DNA from 3 places in the Pseudocitrobacter faecalis genome. Region 3 is predicted to be linked to each of the others. Evidence: predicted binding sites of a transcription regulator. Region 3 holds the regulator's gene; each other region holds the start of a gene.

Region 1 (4,234 bases), 2.3 Mb from region 3:
ACCGCGAGACCCGCGTAATCGGCTTTACGTAAGCGAATTTTCAGCGTACTGGCAAGGAACATTAAAACGGCGCTAAACAGCGGCCAGCGTAACAGCACGACACCTGTAGAGATGGAAACCATGAGACCTTATCCTCAGAGATAAACGGTATGCCCTGACAGCGCGGCGTTCTCACGAAGGTGCGGTTCACTCTGGCTATCGACAGGCATTCACAAATGATATGAAACGCTGTTTTTGTTTCACTCTATAATGTGAACTATATCACAATTGCTGTTTTATTCACCAGAGGTAAACACAGCAAATTGCGCCATTTATCGCTGACAATAGTTACATAAGAGAAGGGATGGATGTAACTTTCTGTTTTATCTGTAGGCCGGATGCACGTAAGCGTCATCCGGCGCGGTGTTCATGCTGACAGACGGTGGCGATAGTCGCTCGGTGTGCGGTCGAATTCGCGGCGGAAGACACGTGAGAAGGTCTGCTGGGAAACATATCCCAGATCCATCGCAATATCGAAAATCGGTCGTTGCGTGTTACGCAACTCCTGCGCTGCCAATAACAGACGACGTTGACGAATGTAGTCGCCCAGCGTTTGATGCATCTCGGTGCGGAACATCCGTTGCAGGTACCACTTTGAGTAGCCGGATTTTTTCGCCACAACATCAATGTTCAGTGGTTGATCGATATGTTCATCTATCCATTCGATAAGCGTTTGAATAATTTCCCGATGGGACATAAGGCTCTCCCCGTTGTCTATTTTTGCTTCAACTTTTGTCTTGCTGGCGAGTATAATTCCTCAAGTTAACTTGAGGTAAAGCAGAAAATGGAAAAAAAACCAACGCGCATTAAAACGCTGCTCACGCCGGGCGAAGTCGCCAGACGTACCGGGGTTGCCGTCTCCGCTTTGCACTTCTATGAGAGCAAAGGGCTTATTCGCAGCCAGCGCAATGCGGGCAACCAGCGGCGATACAAACGTGATGTGCTGCGCTATGTGGCAATCATTAAAATCGCTCAGCGTTTGGGCATCCCGCTTGCCACGATCGGCGAGTCGCTGGGCGTGGTGCCGGAAGGGCATACGCTGGGGCAAAAAGACTGGAAACGCCTGACCACCCAGTGGCGTCAGGAGCTGGATAAACGTATTCACTCGATGGAAGCACTGCGCGACCAGCTTGATGGCTGCATCGGTTGCGGCTGTATGTCGCTGCGTGACTGCCCGCTGCGTAACCCTGGCGATAAGCTGGGGGAAGAGGGCACCGGCGCACGCCTGCTGGAAGACGATTAAAAAACGAAAGCGCCACAACTGGGCGCTTTCGTATGTTCCGGTCTTTGTCTTTCGCTCTATCCCACTGGTTCATGGGAGGGTTTCCCCCGACATCAGCATCCCTCGGTCGAGCTACGGGTTGGAGGTTCCGGTTTGTGCTGACACTTTAAGTCTACCTCTCCTCCCCCTGTTCGCCAGTTGAATTGACGTTTTTTTCGCCGCAATTTTTACTGGGATCGCCGTCTGTTCCTATAGTTAATTTGAACAAACCTGCGGAGAAAACCATGTTAACCGTCCATCATCTGAATCAATCCCGCTCGCAGCGCGTGCTCTGGGCACTGGAAGAATTAAACCTGCCTTACCAGATTGTCCGCTATCAGCGCGGTGCCGATATGCTGGCACCCGATTCCCTGAAAAAAATCCATCCGCTGGGTAAATCGCCGATTGTTGAGAACGACGGCCACGTTATCGCTGAATCCGGGGCGATTCTTGAGTATCTGCAAGAAATCGGCGATCCCGAAAGCCGCTTTAAACCGCAGGATATTGACGGAAAATTGCAGTATCGCTTCTGGCTGCACTATGCCGAAGGCTCGTTAATGTCGCTCATGATGATCAAACTGGTTTTGCAGATGCTGGGCAAATCTCCGGTGCCGTTGGGGTTGCGCACGGTGGGCAAAGTGCTGGGAACGGGCGTTCAGAAAGCCTGGCTGAATAATCAGTTAGCCACGCATGCCGGGTTTATCGAAGCACATCTTGCGAAGTCGACGTGGTTTGCGGGAGAGAGCCTGAGCATGGCAGACATTCAGATGAGTTTTCCGCTGTTTGCGTTGCTATCTCGTGGCGGAATATCGTCTCTGCCTAATATCACCGCGTGGAAAGAACGCGTGGAAGCGCGTCCGGCCTGGCAACAGGCAATTGAAAAGGGCGGCCCCTTTTCGCTACCCGGTGAGTAGCGCCCGATTTGCAACGAAATTGTTGTTGAATTGCGCATCAACGATAACGTTTGCGCATAGGTTGGTGATTTCTTCATCGTCTTAAGCGAAATTTAGCGAAATGGCATAAACATCAGTTGAAAATGGTGGCATAAAAACCAGATAATCGTTTGCCTTAAAATTCTGACGCCTTCTGCTGGCTTTTTTAACGTTTTATGCTTCGTCAAGTTGCCGAAAGGTGCTCAGGAAATGCCTATGCTGCATCCGTAGCGTAGGTGGTAACGCTCAACCGTTTTGTATGCGCGGAGTTAAACGTTTGCTTTTTTGCGGCTCCCCTTTGCCGCGAGGTTTAAGCACAAGGAGATGACGTTTAGCTGGCAGTGGATTGTCCACCACGTGTACGGACGAATGATAAAAATTTTCAGGGGATGTTTTCTATGTCTACGCCTTCAGCGCGTACCGGCGGTTCACTCGACGCCTGGTTTAAAATTTCTGCTCGTGGTAGCTCCGTTCGTCAGGAGATTGTCGCCGGTCTGACTACCTTCCTGGCGATGGTCTATTCCGTCATCGTCGTGCCGGGGATGCTCGGCAAAGCGGGCTTCCCGCCGGCAGCGGTCTTCGTGGCTACCTGTCTGGTAGCCGGTGTCGGCTCCATCGTGATGGGCCTGTGGGCGAACCTGCCGTTGGCTATTGGTTGTGCTATCTCGCTGACTGCGTTCACTGCCTTCAGTCTGGTGCTGGGGCAGCAAATCAGTATTCCGGTTGCGCTGGGCGCGGTCTTCCTGATGGGTGTTCTGTTCACCATTATTTCTGCGACGGGCATCCGTAGCTGGATTTTGCGCAATTTGCCGCAGGGCATCGCGCACGGCACGGGTATTGGTATCGGCCTGTTCCTGCTACTGATTGCGGCAAACGGCGTCGGTCTGGTTATCAAGAATCCGCTGGATGGCTTGCCGGTTGCGCTGGGGCATTTTGCCAGCTTCCCGGTGATTATGTCGCTGATCGGTCTGGCGATGATTATCGGCCTCGAAAAACTGAAAGTGCCGGGCGGCATTCTGCTGACCATCATCGGTGTGTCGATTGTCGGCCTGATTTTTGACCCGAATGTGCACTTCTCTGGTTTCTTCGCTATGCCTTCTCTGAGCGATGAACACGGTAACTCCCTGATTGGTAGCCTCGATATTATGGGGGCACTGAATCCGATCGTGCTGCCAAGCGTGCTGGCGCTGGTCATGACCGCGGTGTTCGACGCTACCGGTACCATTCGTGCCGTAGCCGGTCAGGCTAACCTGCTGGATAAAGATGGGCAGATTATCAACGGCGGCAAAGCGCTGACCACGGACTCCCTGAGCAGCGTGTTCTCCGCGTTTGTTGGCGCAGCGCCAGCGGCGGTGTATATCGAATCTGCGGCCGGTACGGCGGCGGGCGGCAAAACGGGCTTAACGGCGATAACCGTTGGCGTTCTGTTCCTGCTGATCCTGTTCCTCTCTCCGCTCTCTTACCTGGTTCCGGCCTACGCCACCGCTCCGGCGCTGATGTATGTCGGTCTGCTGATGCTGAGCAATGTGGCGCGCATCGATTTCAACGACTTTGTTGATGCAATGTCTGGCCTGATTACCGCCGTTTTCATCGTACTGACCTGTAACATCGTGACCGGCATTATGATTGGTTTCGCGACGCTGGTGGTTGGCCGCGTGGTATCGGGCGAATGGCGTAAGCTGAACATTGGCACTATCGTGATAGCGGTGGCGCTGGTGGCGTTTTATGCGGGTGGCTGGGCGATTTAATGCCTTGGTAGAGTGGATAAGGCTCTAGCCACCATATAGAAAAATGCGGGGCACGAAAGTGCCCCGCATTTTATTGCAATTTACTTACTTTAGATATTCCCTTCTGAAACGCCAGGCACCTGACTCGTTCTTAAATAATTCATAGCATTATGTTGAGCCTTTATGAAATCTGATTTGTGCAGATTAAGCGGCAATATCACATTCGACATGTTAACCCCTATGTAAACTGCGCCTGGATAGAATGCGCGGGAAGA
Region 2 (4,234 bases), 2.7 Mb from region 3:
CGCTCAGGCTCGGTTTGATAATGCTTCTGGAAATCGGCGATCTGCTTATTCGTCAGCATCAGTAACTGTGTGGATTTGCCTTTCTCAAACGTAGCGCGTTCAAACGCCGCGTAGTGACGATAACGAGCGGTCAGTCGATAGAAAAAACCTTTCTCCTGCGCCACTTTCTCGGCATAACAAACGTCGGCGGCGTAATAAACATCCAGACCCGGCATTTTATTGAAACCAATAATACGATCCGCAGGATGCGCTTTCAGATGCGCCTGCACCCACGCGTAATACTCGGCGTTACGCCCGTGATTGGTTCGCGATTTCACCGGAACGGTAATCAATTCAAACTCAGCCGGGCAGTCTCCCTGCCAGGATTGCGTATAAACGCGCACGTGATGACCGCGCGCGGCAACGGTTTGTGCAATGCGCAAAAAATCGCGCTGCAGGCCACCGAACGGAAAATATTTATAGAGACAGAAGGCGACAATCATAGCGCCTCTCCCGACGGCAACATTTTCTCCGTTGCCGCAATCACATCGGCGGCAGGAATAACGGACATGTACTTTTTATTGCGATCGAGCTGCGAGCGCGGCGGCATCGCCTGATAATTCCCGGCCCAGAACTGAATAATATTTTCCGTCCAGGGGCGCCAGAAAACATGGTCGGTCGCGCCAAACAGACAAATCACCGGCGTTTTTACCGCAGCGGCAATGTGACCGGGTGCCGAATCGACGCCAATAAACAGTACGGCGTGGTCGATTAACGCGCCCAGTTCAGGAAAGCGCGTTTTTCCCGCAAGCCCCGTCACCGGGCGAGATTTACACTGCACGGCGATATCTTCCACACAAGCGAGATCCTCCGCGCTGGGCCCGGAGGTCAGCACGACCTGATAACCACGCTGCTGGAGCGAATCGATGACCTGCGCGAATTTATCGTTATCCCAGCACTTGAACGGTTGGCGTGCGGTCGGTTGAATAACGACATAGTTGTCACCCACGCCGAAAGCATCCAGTTGCTGCCGCATACGCTCCCAATGTTCCGGCGCGTAGGGCATGGATGTTTCCTGACAGATTTGAGTTAACCCCAGCGGCGCCAGCGCAGAGAGATTGCGTAGCACGCAGTGTTCGCCCTGAAACGGCGCAAGGTGGGTAAAACTTTTTTTCCAGAATGCCGACTGGCGATGGGCAAAATCCTGTGAGATTTTGACTTTAGCGTTCAACAAACGCACCAGCACCGCAATCATCCACTGATCGGTCAGATTGACAATCAGGTCATACTGATTCGCCCGCAGGGTTTTCACCAATCCGTAAAAATTCGCTATTTTCGCGGTTGCCGCTGTGCCTTTATTACTGATGCCATATAACGCATTGATTTGCGGATTTTCCGAAATAATGGGGATCGTATCCTGATACAGCAGCATATCGATTTTCGCATCAGGGTAATTACGTTTCAGCGTGCTGATAACTGGCGTAGTCAGCAACATATCCCCATGAAAACGCATTTTAATAACCAGAATTCGGGTGAACGTTTTTTCCACAAGCGGCTCTTTATGATGATAATAACCAGTCGAAATTGAAAAAAAGGCACGCTACCGCCCCAGGCTCACAGTTACCTGAATACTGACGTCGTGCTCTAATTGCGGCTTAGTGTATCACTTATTCCTAAGCAAACCGAATTGAATATTTTTTAACCTCAATTAAGTATATTCTTTTTTAAAACAATGAGTAATATGCTTACGCAACGGGTTTACTTTAAGAGTAAGACCCTTGAGCCACGCCTCAACAACCTCAATTAATCATATAAAAAAGCAAATATAGTTTAACGTTTAATGGTGCAAAGCCCTTTTTCCCGCTAAATCAGCTCAAATCGGCAAAAATGATGGTAAAGGTTGGGCTAAATACTTAGAATCCTCAGCACATTCCTAAGCCAGCTGCGTACTATGCTCCAATTGCTCTACACATCTCTCCTCTACCTTATTCAGCCTTTGATCTGGATACGGCTTTGGGTGCGTGGACGTAAAGCGCCGGCATATCGCAAACGCTGGGGTGAGCGCTACGGTTTTTATCGTAAGCCACTGATGCCGGGCGGCATTATGCTGCACTCGGTTTCCGTCGGTGAAACTCTGGCGGCCATTCCGCTGGTGCGCGCGCTCCGCCATCGCTATCCCGACCTGCCGATTACTGTGACCACCATGACGCCCACAGGCTCTGAGCGCGTCCTTTCCGCCTTCGGCAGTGACGTACAGCACGTCTATCTTCCTTACGATCTCCCGGACGCCATCAGTCGTTTTCTCGATAAAGTCGACCCCAAGCTGGTGCTGATTATGGAGACCGAGCTGTGGCCGAACCTTATTGCCGCGCTGCATAAACGTAAAATCCCGCTGGTGATTGCTAACGCACGTCTTTCTGCGCGCTCCGCAGCGGGTTATGCCAGGCTCGGCAAGTTTGTACAGACGCTGCTACGCCGCATCACGCTAATTGCCGCGCAAAACGAAGAAGACGGCGAACGGTTTATCGCGCTGGGTGCGAAACGCAATCAACTTTCCGTAACCGGTAGCCTGAAATTTGATATCTCCGTCACGCCACAACTGGCGACAAAGGCTATTACCCTGCGCCGCCAGTGGGCGCCGCATCGCCCGGTATGGATTGCCACCAGTACGCACGAAGGCGAAGAGAGCATCATGCTGGAAACACATCAGCAGTTGCTAAAAACCTTCCCCGACCTGCTGTTGATTCTGGTCCCGCGCCATCCGGAACGTTTCCCGGACACCATCAATCTGGTACGCCAGGCAGGTTTAAGCTTTATTACTCGCTCCTCTGGTGAAGTTCCCTCGGCGGGCACCCAGGTTGTCGTGGGCGACACAATGGGCGAACTGATGCTGCTTTACGGTATTGCGGATCTCGCTTTTGTGGGCGGTTCGCTGGTTGAGCGTGGTGGTCATAACCCGCTGGAAGCGGCGGCGCACGCCATTCCGGTGCTTATGGGGCCGCATACCTTCAACTTTAAAGACATCTGCGCGCGTCTCGATCAGGCCAGCGGCCTGATTACGGTGACCGACGCTGCGTCGCTGGCGAAAGAGATCTCCTCTTTACTGACCGACGAAGATTATCGTAACTTCTACGGTCGACACGCAGTTGAAGTGCTCTATCAAAACCAGGGCGCGCTACAGCGCATGCTGCAACTGCTGGAACCTTATCTGCCACCCAGAGCGCACTGAGGCTGTCATGCAAAAACGGGCGATTTATCCAGGCACGTTCGATCCCATTACTAACGGACATATCGATATCATTACCCGCGCGAGCAAAATGTTCGATCGGGTGATTCTGGCGATTGCCGCCAGCCCCAGCAAGAAACCGATGTTTGATCTCAATGAACGCGTCGCGCTGGCCCAGCAGGCGATTGCGCATCTGGATAACGTGGAAGTTGTCGGTTTTAGCGATTTAATGGCCAACTTTGCGCGCGATAGGCAGGCCACTATTTTGATTCGCGGCCTGCGCGCGGTGGCCGATTTCGAATATGAAATGCAGCTGGCGCACATGAACCGTCACCTGATGCCGGAGCTGGAAAGCGTTTTCCTGATGCCGTCAAAAGAGTGGTCGTTTATCTCCTCTTCTTTAGTCAAAGAGGTAGCGCGCCATCAGGGTGATGTCACCGACTTTTTGCCGCCTAACGTCCATCAGGCGTTAATGGAAAAGCTCAAATAGGTGTTTGCCGGATGGCGTCATCCGGCTCGCAGACCGCTCATTTCTGACACTGACGACAATAGAACGTCGCGCGCTGCGCGTGTTTGGTGGCAATAATCGGCGTACCACATACCCGGCAAGGCTCGCCCTTGCGACCGTACACCTGTAGCTCCTGGGCAAAGTAGCCCGGCTTACCGTCGCTTTGCAGGAAGTCTTTCAGCGTCGTTCCACCCTGCTCAATAGAGCGAAGCAAGACCGCCTTAATGGTACTTACCAGCAGCGCGCACTCCTGCGGCGACAGCGAGGACGCGAGTCGATCAGGATGAATCCCCGCCGCAAACAGCGATTCACTGGCATAAATATTCCCAACCCCAACGACCAGCTTGTTATCCATCAGCCAGGGCTTAATCGCTGTTTTCTTTTTCGCGCACTTCTGTTGCAGATACTCTGCGCTGAATTCGTCACTCAGCGGCTCAGGGCCGAGATGCGCCAGCACATTGTGACCTTCCAGCTCTTTAGCCCACAGCCAGGCACCAAAACGACGCGGGTCCGTATATCGC
Region 3 (4,234 bases):
TCTGGCGGCATAAAGAAAATGACGCAGAAGGGTTTCCCCTTCTGCGTTGTTGTTACTGGCTTACCACGACCTCTTCACCCTGAGAGCGGCTGCTGAAGAAAACCAGCAGTAGCGCCAGTCCTGCCACAATCGCCCCCATCACCGGCACAAAGCTGTAACCCAGTCCGCCAGAAATCACCGCACCACCGGCTACGGCACCTAAAGCATTACCGAGATTAAACGCGCCAATGTTGACGGAAGAAGAAAGCCCCGGCGCTTCATGCGCAACACGCATTACGCGCATCTGCAACGGTGGCACCACCGCAAAGGTCGCCGCGCCCCACACCACCATACTGAATGCGGCACCGATTTCCGTGCGCGCCAGGAACGGGATCGCCAGCATTATCAACATTAACAGCAGCAGAAAACCTTTCAGGGTACCGCTGACTGAACGGTCTGCAAATTTACCACCAAGATAGTTGCCGATGGAGAAACCTACACCAATCAGCACCAACATCAATGTGATAAAGGCAGGTGTCGCATCCGTGATAGTGTGCAGCACCGGCGAAATGTAGGTATAGAGCGTGAACATCGCCCCCGCGCCCAGCACGGTGGTGAGCAACGCAGACAGTACCTGCGGGCGAACCAGCACCGACAGTTCACGCTTCACGTCCGGTTTCTCACCCGCCCCGCCTTTCGGCAGCGACAGCCACAGACCAATAATCGCAATCACGCCGAGCCCGGCCGTCGCCAGGAACGACATACGCCAGCCGATCGTTTCTCCGAGCCATGTTGCCGCCGGAACGCCGCCGATGTTGGCGATGGTCAGCCCCATAAACATGGTCGCGACGGCGCTCGCTTGTTTATCTTTCGGTACCACGCTTGCGGCAACAACCGATCCCAGACCAAAGAACGCACCGTGATTGAGGCTGGTAATAATGCGCGACAGCATTAACGTAGTGTAATCCGGTGCAATCGCGGAAAGGACGTTGCCCAAAGTGAAAATCGCCATCAGGAAGATTAACGCGTTGCGCCGTGCGCGATGTGAAAGCAGCAGCGTCATCAGCGGCGCGCCAACCATCACACCTACAGCGTAAGCGCTGATCAACATGCCAGCGGCGGGAATCGAGACATCAACCCCTTTGGCAATAACGGGTAATAGCCCCATTGGCGAAAATTCGGTGGTACCGATTCCGAATGCGCCTACGGCTAACGCCAGTAAGGGATAATTCACTTTCATGCTTTGACTCCGGTTTGCCGCAAACGCAAGGCGGCGTGACAACAGATGGCAAAAGCATGACATCAATCACAAAAAAACAGAAGTGAACAAATTAGCAAAATATTTTTGCTGAATTGATAACAATCGAAGAGAGGGAGAGCCGTCTCTCCCTTTAGGATGGGTTAATGCAGGACGGCGGTCAGCGCAGCAGCAACGATCAGCGCCAGCGTAATAACCGTGGTGGTAATTGACATCTTCAGTTCGGTACTCATCAATTTTTCTCCTTATTATCCCCACACCAAAAGTGAGCTATGTCATTTTTGCACACTTAATCGCAAAAATCTTCCCGGATTTCACGCAATAACCGATTTTGCGCTTCCACTTTTGTCAAAGATAAGACAAAATTCGACGCTTATTAAAAAGTGTATCGGCCATTGACCCCCTCCTGTCGTCCTGTGTCGTTTTCCCGGCGAACCGCAATTCATAACATTGCGCCAGGGTGAGTGAAGGCAAACGTTTTCGTATTGAATCGATCAGGGGCAGGCCCGGGTCTGGAGTGAGATGGAATGGCAACTATTAAAGATGTAGCGAAGCGCGCAAACGTTTCCACTACAACTGTATCACATGTGATTAACAAGACGCGTTTTGTCGCCGAAGAGACGCGTGAAGCGGTGTGGGCGGCAATCAAAGAATTGCACTACTCTCCCAGCGCCGTGGCCCGCAGTCTGAAGGTCAATCACACCAAATCCATTGGTTTGTTGGCGACCAGCAGTGAAGCTGCCTACTTTGCAGAAATTATTGAAGCCGTTGAGAAGAACTGCTTCCAGAAAGGCTATACCCTGATCCTCGGTAATGCGTGGAACAATCTTGAGAAACAGCGCGCGTATCTCTCAATGATGGCGCAGAAGCGCGTGGACGGCCTGCTGGTGATGTGTTCAGAATATCCGGAATCATTGCTGCAAATGCTGGAAGAATACCGCCATATTCCGATGGTGGTCATGGACTGGGGTGAAGCGAAAGCCGACTTTACCGACTCGGTTATTGATAACGCCTTTGAAGGCGGCTACATGGCTGGTCGTTATCTGGTGGAACGCGGACATCGCGAAATCGGCGTGATCCCAGGCCCACTGGAGCGTAACACCGGCGCGGGTCGTCTGGCTGGCTTTATGAAAGCCATGGAAGAGATGATGATCAAGGTGCCGGAAAACTGGATTGTGCAGGGCGATTTCGAACCGGAGTCCGGCTACCGCGCGATGCAGCAAATACTGTCCCAGAATCCGCGCCCTACCGCTATCTTCTGCGGCGGCGATATCATGGCGATGGGCGCGTTGTGCGCCGCAGACGAAATGGGCCTGCGCGTGCCGCAGGATATCTCGCTGATTGGTTATGACAACGTGCGCAACTCGCGTTTCTTTACGCCAGCACTGACCACTATCCACCAGCCGAAGGACTCCCTCGGGGAAACCGCCTTCAATATGCTGATGGACAGAATCGTCAGCAAACGCGAAGAGTCGCAGTCCATCGAAGTGCACCCGCGCCTGATTGAACGCCGTTCCGTGGCCGACGGCCCGTTCCGCGATTACCGCCGTTAAGCGTCTTTGCGGACGCTCGAGTCGGGCGTTCGCAACCATTCATTGTTCAGCGTTTCACTGTCCCCTAAATAGTCGAGTAACCAGCTTAGCGCTGGTGAACTGTCGTTTTGCTGCCAGGTCAGACAACAGGCGGCATCGGGAAACGGGTTTTCCAGTGCCAGTGCCGCCCATTCGCCTTTATCAATCTTTGGTTGCGCAAAATGATCTGGCACCATTCCAACGCATAATCCAGCAGATAAACAGGTTTCTGACGATTCCCAGTCCGGTACCACGACCCGCTTCTGGTTATCCAGTAACCAGGTGGTACGTTTAGGTAACGAACGCGATGTATCTTCGCGCACCAGTGACGGCCAGTTGCGCAACACGTCATCACTGAGCGGCCCCTCCATTTGTGCCAGTGGATGCGAGCGGGCGACCACGCACTGCCAGCTCAGCATGCCCATATCCCGGAACGCATATCGCCCCCCTACGGGTATCGCGCGTGTCGCGCCAATCGCCAGTTCAACTCGCCCATCCGCCAGCGCATCCCATACGCCATTAAAAACTTCCTGGTAGACCAGCAGCTCTACATCACTGAAGTGGCGATAGAAATCAACAATCATCTGTCGTGTGCGTTCGGGTTTGACAATGTTATCCACGGCAATCGCCAACTGCCCACGCCAGCCGTTGGCTATTTGTTGACACTGCTGACGGGTGATCTGCATTTTTTTGATAACAGAGCGCCCCTCTTTCAAAAACCATGCCCCTGCAGGGGTTAATTCCACATCCCGGTGACGACGTTCAAACAGCGGAACCGCCAGCCACTCCTCGAGTTGCCGTACTGTATAACTGATTGCAGAAGGCACACGGTGGAGCTCATTTGCCGCGCCGCTAAAGCTTCCGTTCCGCGCGACAGCATCCACAACTTCCAGCGAATATTCAGACCACATTTTCTGCTCACAAAATTTTTGAAACCACTACGCAAATATTAGCGTTTCACAAGGCAGTTTTCACTCTCTACACTCTCAGCCTCCTCATCTGTACAAAAAAGGCGTTTTTATGCAACCTGGGAAAGGATTTTTAGTCTGGCTGGCGGGCCTGAGTGTTTTAGGCTTCCTCGCCACCGATATGTATCTTCCGGCTTTCGCCGCGATTCAAAGCGATCTGCAAACACCGGCTGCCGCCGTGAGCGCGAGTCTGAGTTTATTCCTTGCCGGGTTTGCCGTAGCACAGCTGCTGTGGGGGCCGCTCTCAGATCGCTATGGCCGCAAGCCTGTCCTGCTGATTGGCCTGACGATTTTTGCCCTTGGTTGTCTGGGAATGCTGTGGGTACGCGATGCCACCACCCTGCTCGTTCTGCGATTCGTGCAGGCAGTCGGCGTATGTGCCGCAGCGGTAACCTGGCAGGCGATGGTGACCGATTATTATCCGGCACAGCGAACTAACCGTATTTTCGCGACCATTA

The links. Region 3 encodes PurR, which represses purine synthesis genes. Its sites were predicted from a motif close to CANGCAAACGTTTGCNTG; they were not measured.
Region 1: ACOXYR_RS20035 (NCS2 family permease) is a predicted target of PurR. The motif match lies at 2,353-2,370, and genes of this name have one in related genera.
Region 2: rfaQ (lipopolysaccharide core heptosyltransferase RfaQ) is a predicted target of PurR. The motif match lies at 1,589-1,606, and genes of this name have one in related genera.

What each region holds. Positions count from the first base shown of each region.
Region 1 is NZ_CBDDNJ010000002.1:4,130,901-4,135,134, reverse strand. Features, by position in the region: gene ACOXYR_RS20055 (YjcB family protein) at 1-122, opposite strand, end outside; gene soxS (superoxide response transcriptional regulator SoxS) at 407-736, opposite strand; gene soxR (redox-sensitive transcriptional activator SoxR) at 824-1,282, shown strand; gene ACOXYR_RS20040 (glutathione S-transferase family protein) at 1,546-2,214, shown strand; gene ACOXYR_RS20035 (NCS2 family permease) at 2,631-3,980, shown strand.
Region 2 is NZ_CBDDNJ010000002.1:4,581,417-4,585,650, reverse strand. Features, by position in the region: gene ACOXYR_RS22115 (glycosyltransferase family 4 protein) at 1-482, opposite strand, end outside; gene rfaQ (lipopolysaccharide core heptosyltransferase RfaQ) at 479-1,528, opposite strand; gene waaA (lipid IV(A) 3-deoxy-D-manno-octulosonic acid transferase) at 1,931-3,208, shown strand; gene coaD (pantetheine-phosphate adenylyltransferase) at 3,216-3,695, shown strand; gene mutM (bifunctional DNA-formamidopyrimidine glycosylase/DNA-(apurinic or apyrimidinic site) lyase) at 3,733-4,234, opposite strand, start outside.
Region 3 is NZ_CBDDNJ010000002.1:1,838,596-1,842,829, reverse strand. Features, by position in the region: gene sodB (superoxide dismutase [Fe]) at 1-13, shown strand, start outside; gene ACOXYR_RS09575 (MFS transporter) at 53-1,219, opposite strand; gene cydH (cytochrome bd-I oxidase subunit CydH) at 1,381-1,470, opposite strand; gene purR (HTH-type transcriptional repressor PurR) at 1,765-2,790, shown strand; gene punR (DNA-binding transcriptional activator PunR) at 2,787-3,719, opposite strand; gene punC (purine nucleoside transporter PunC) at 3,829-4,234, shown strand, end outside.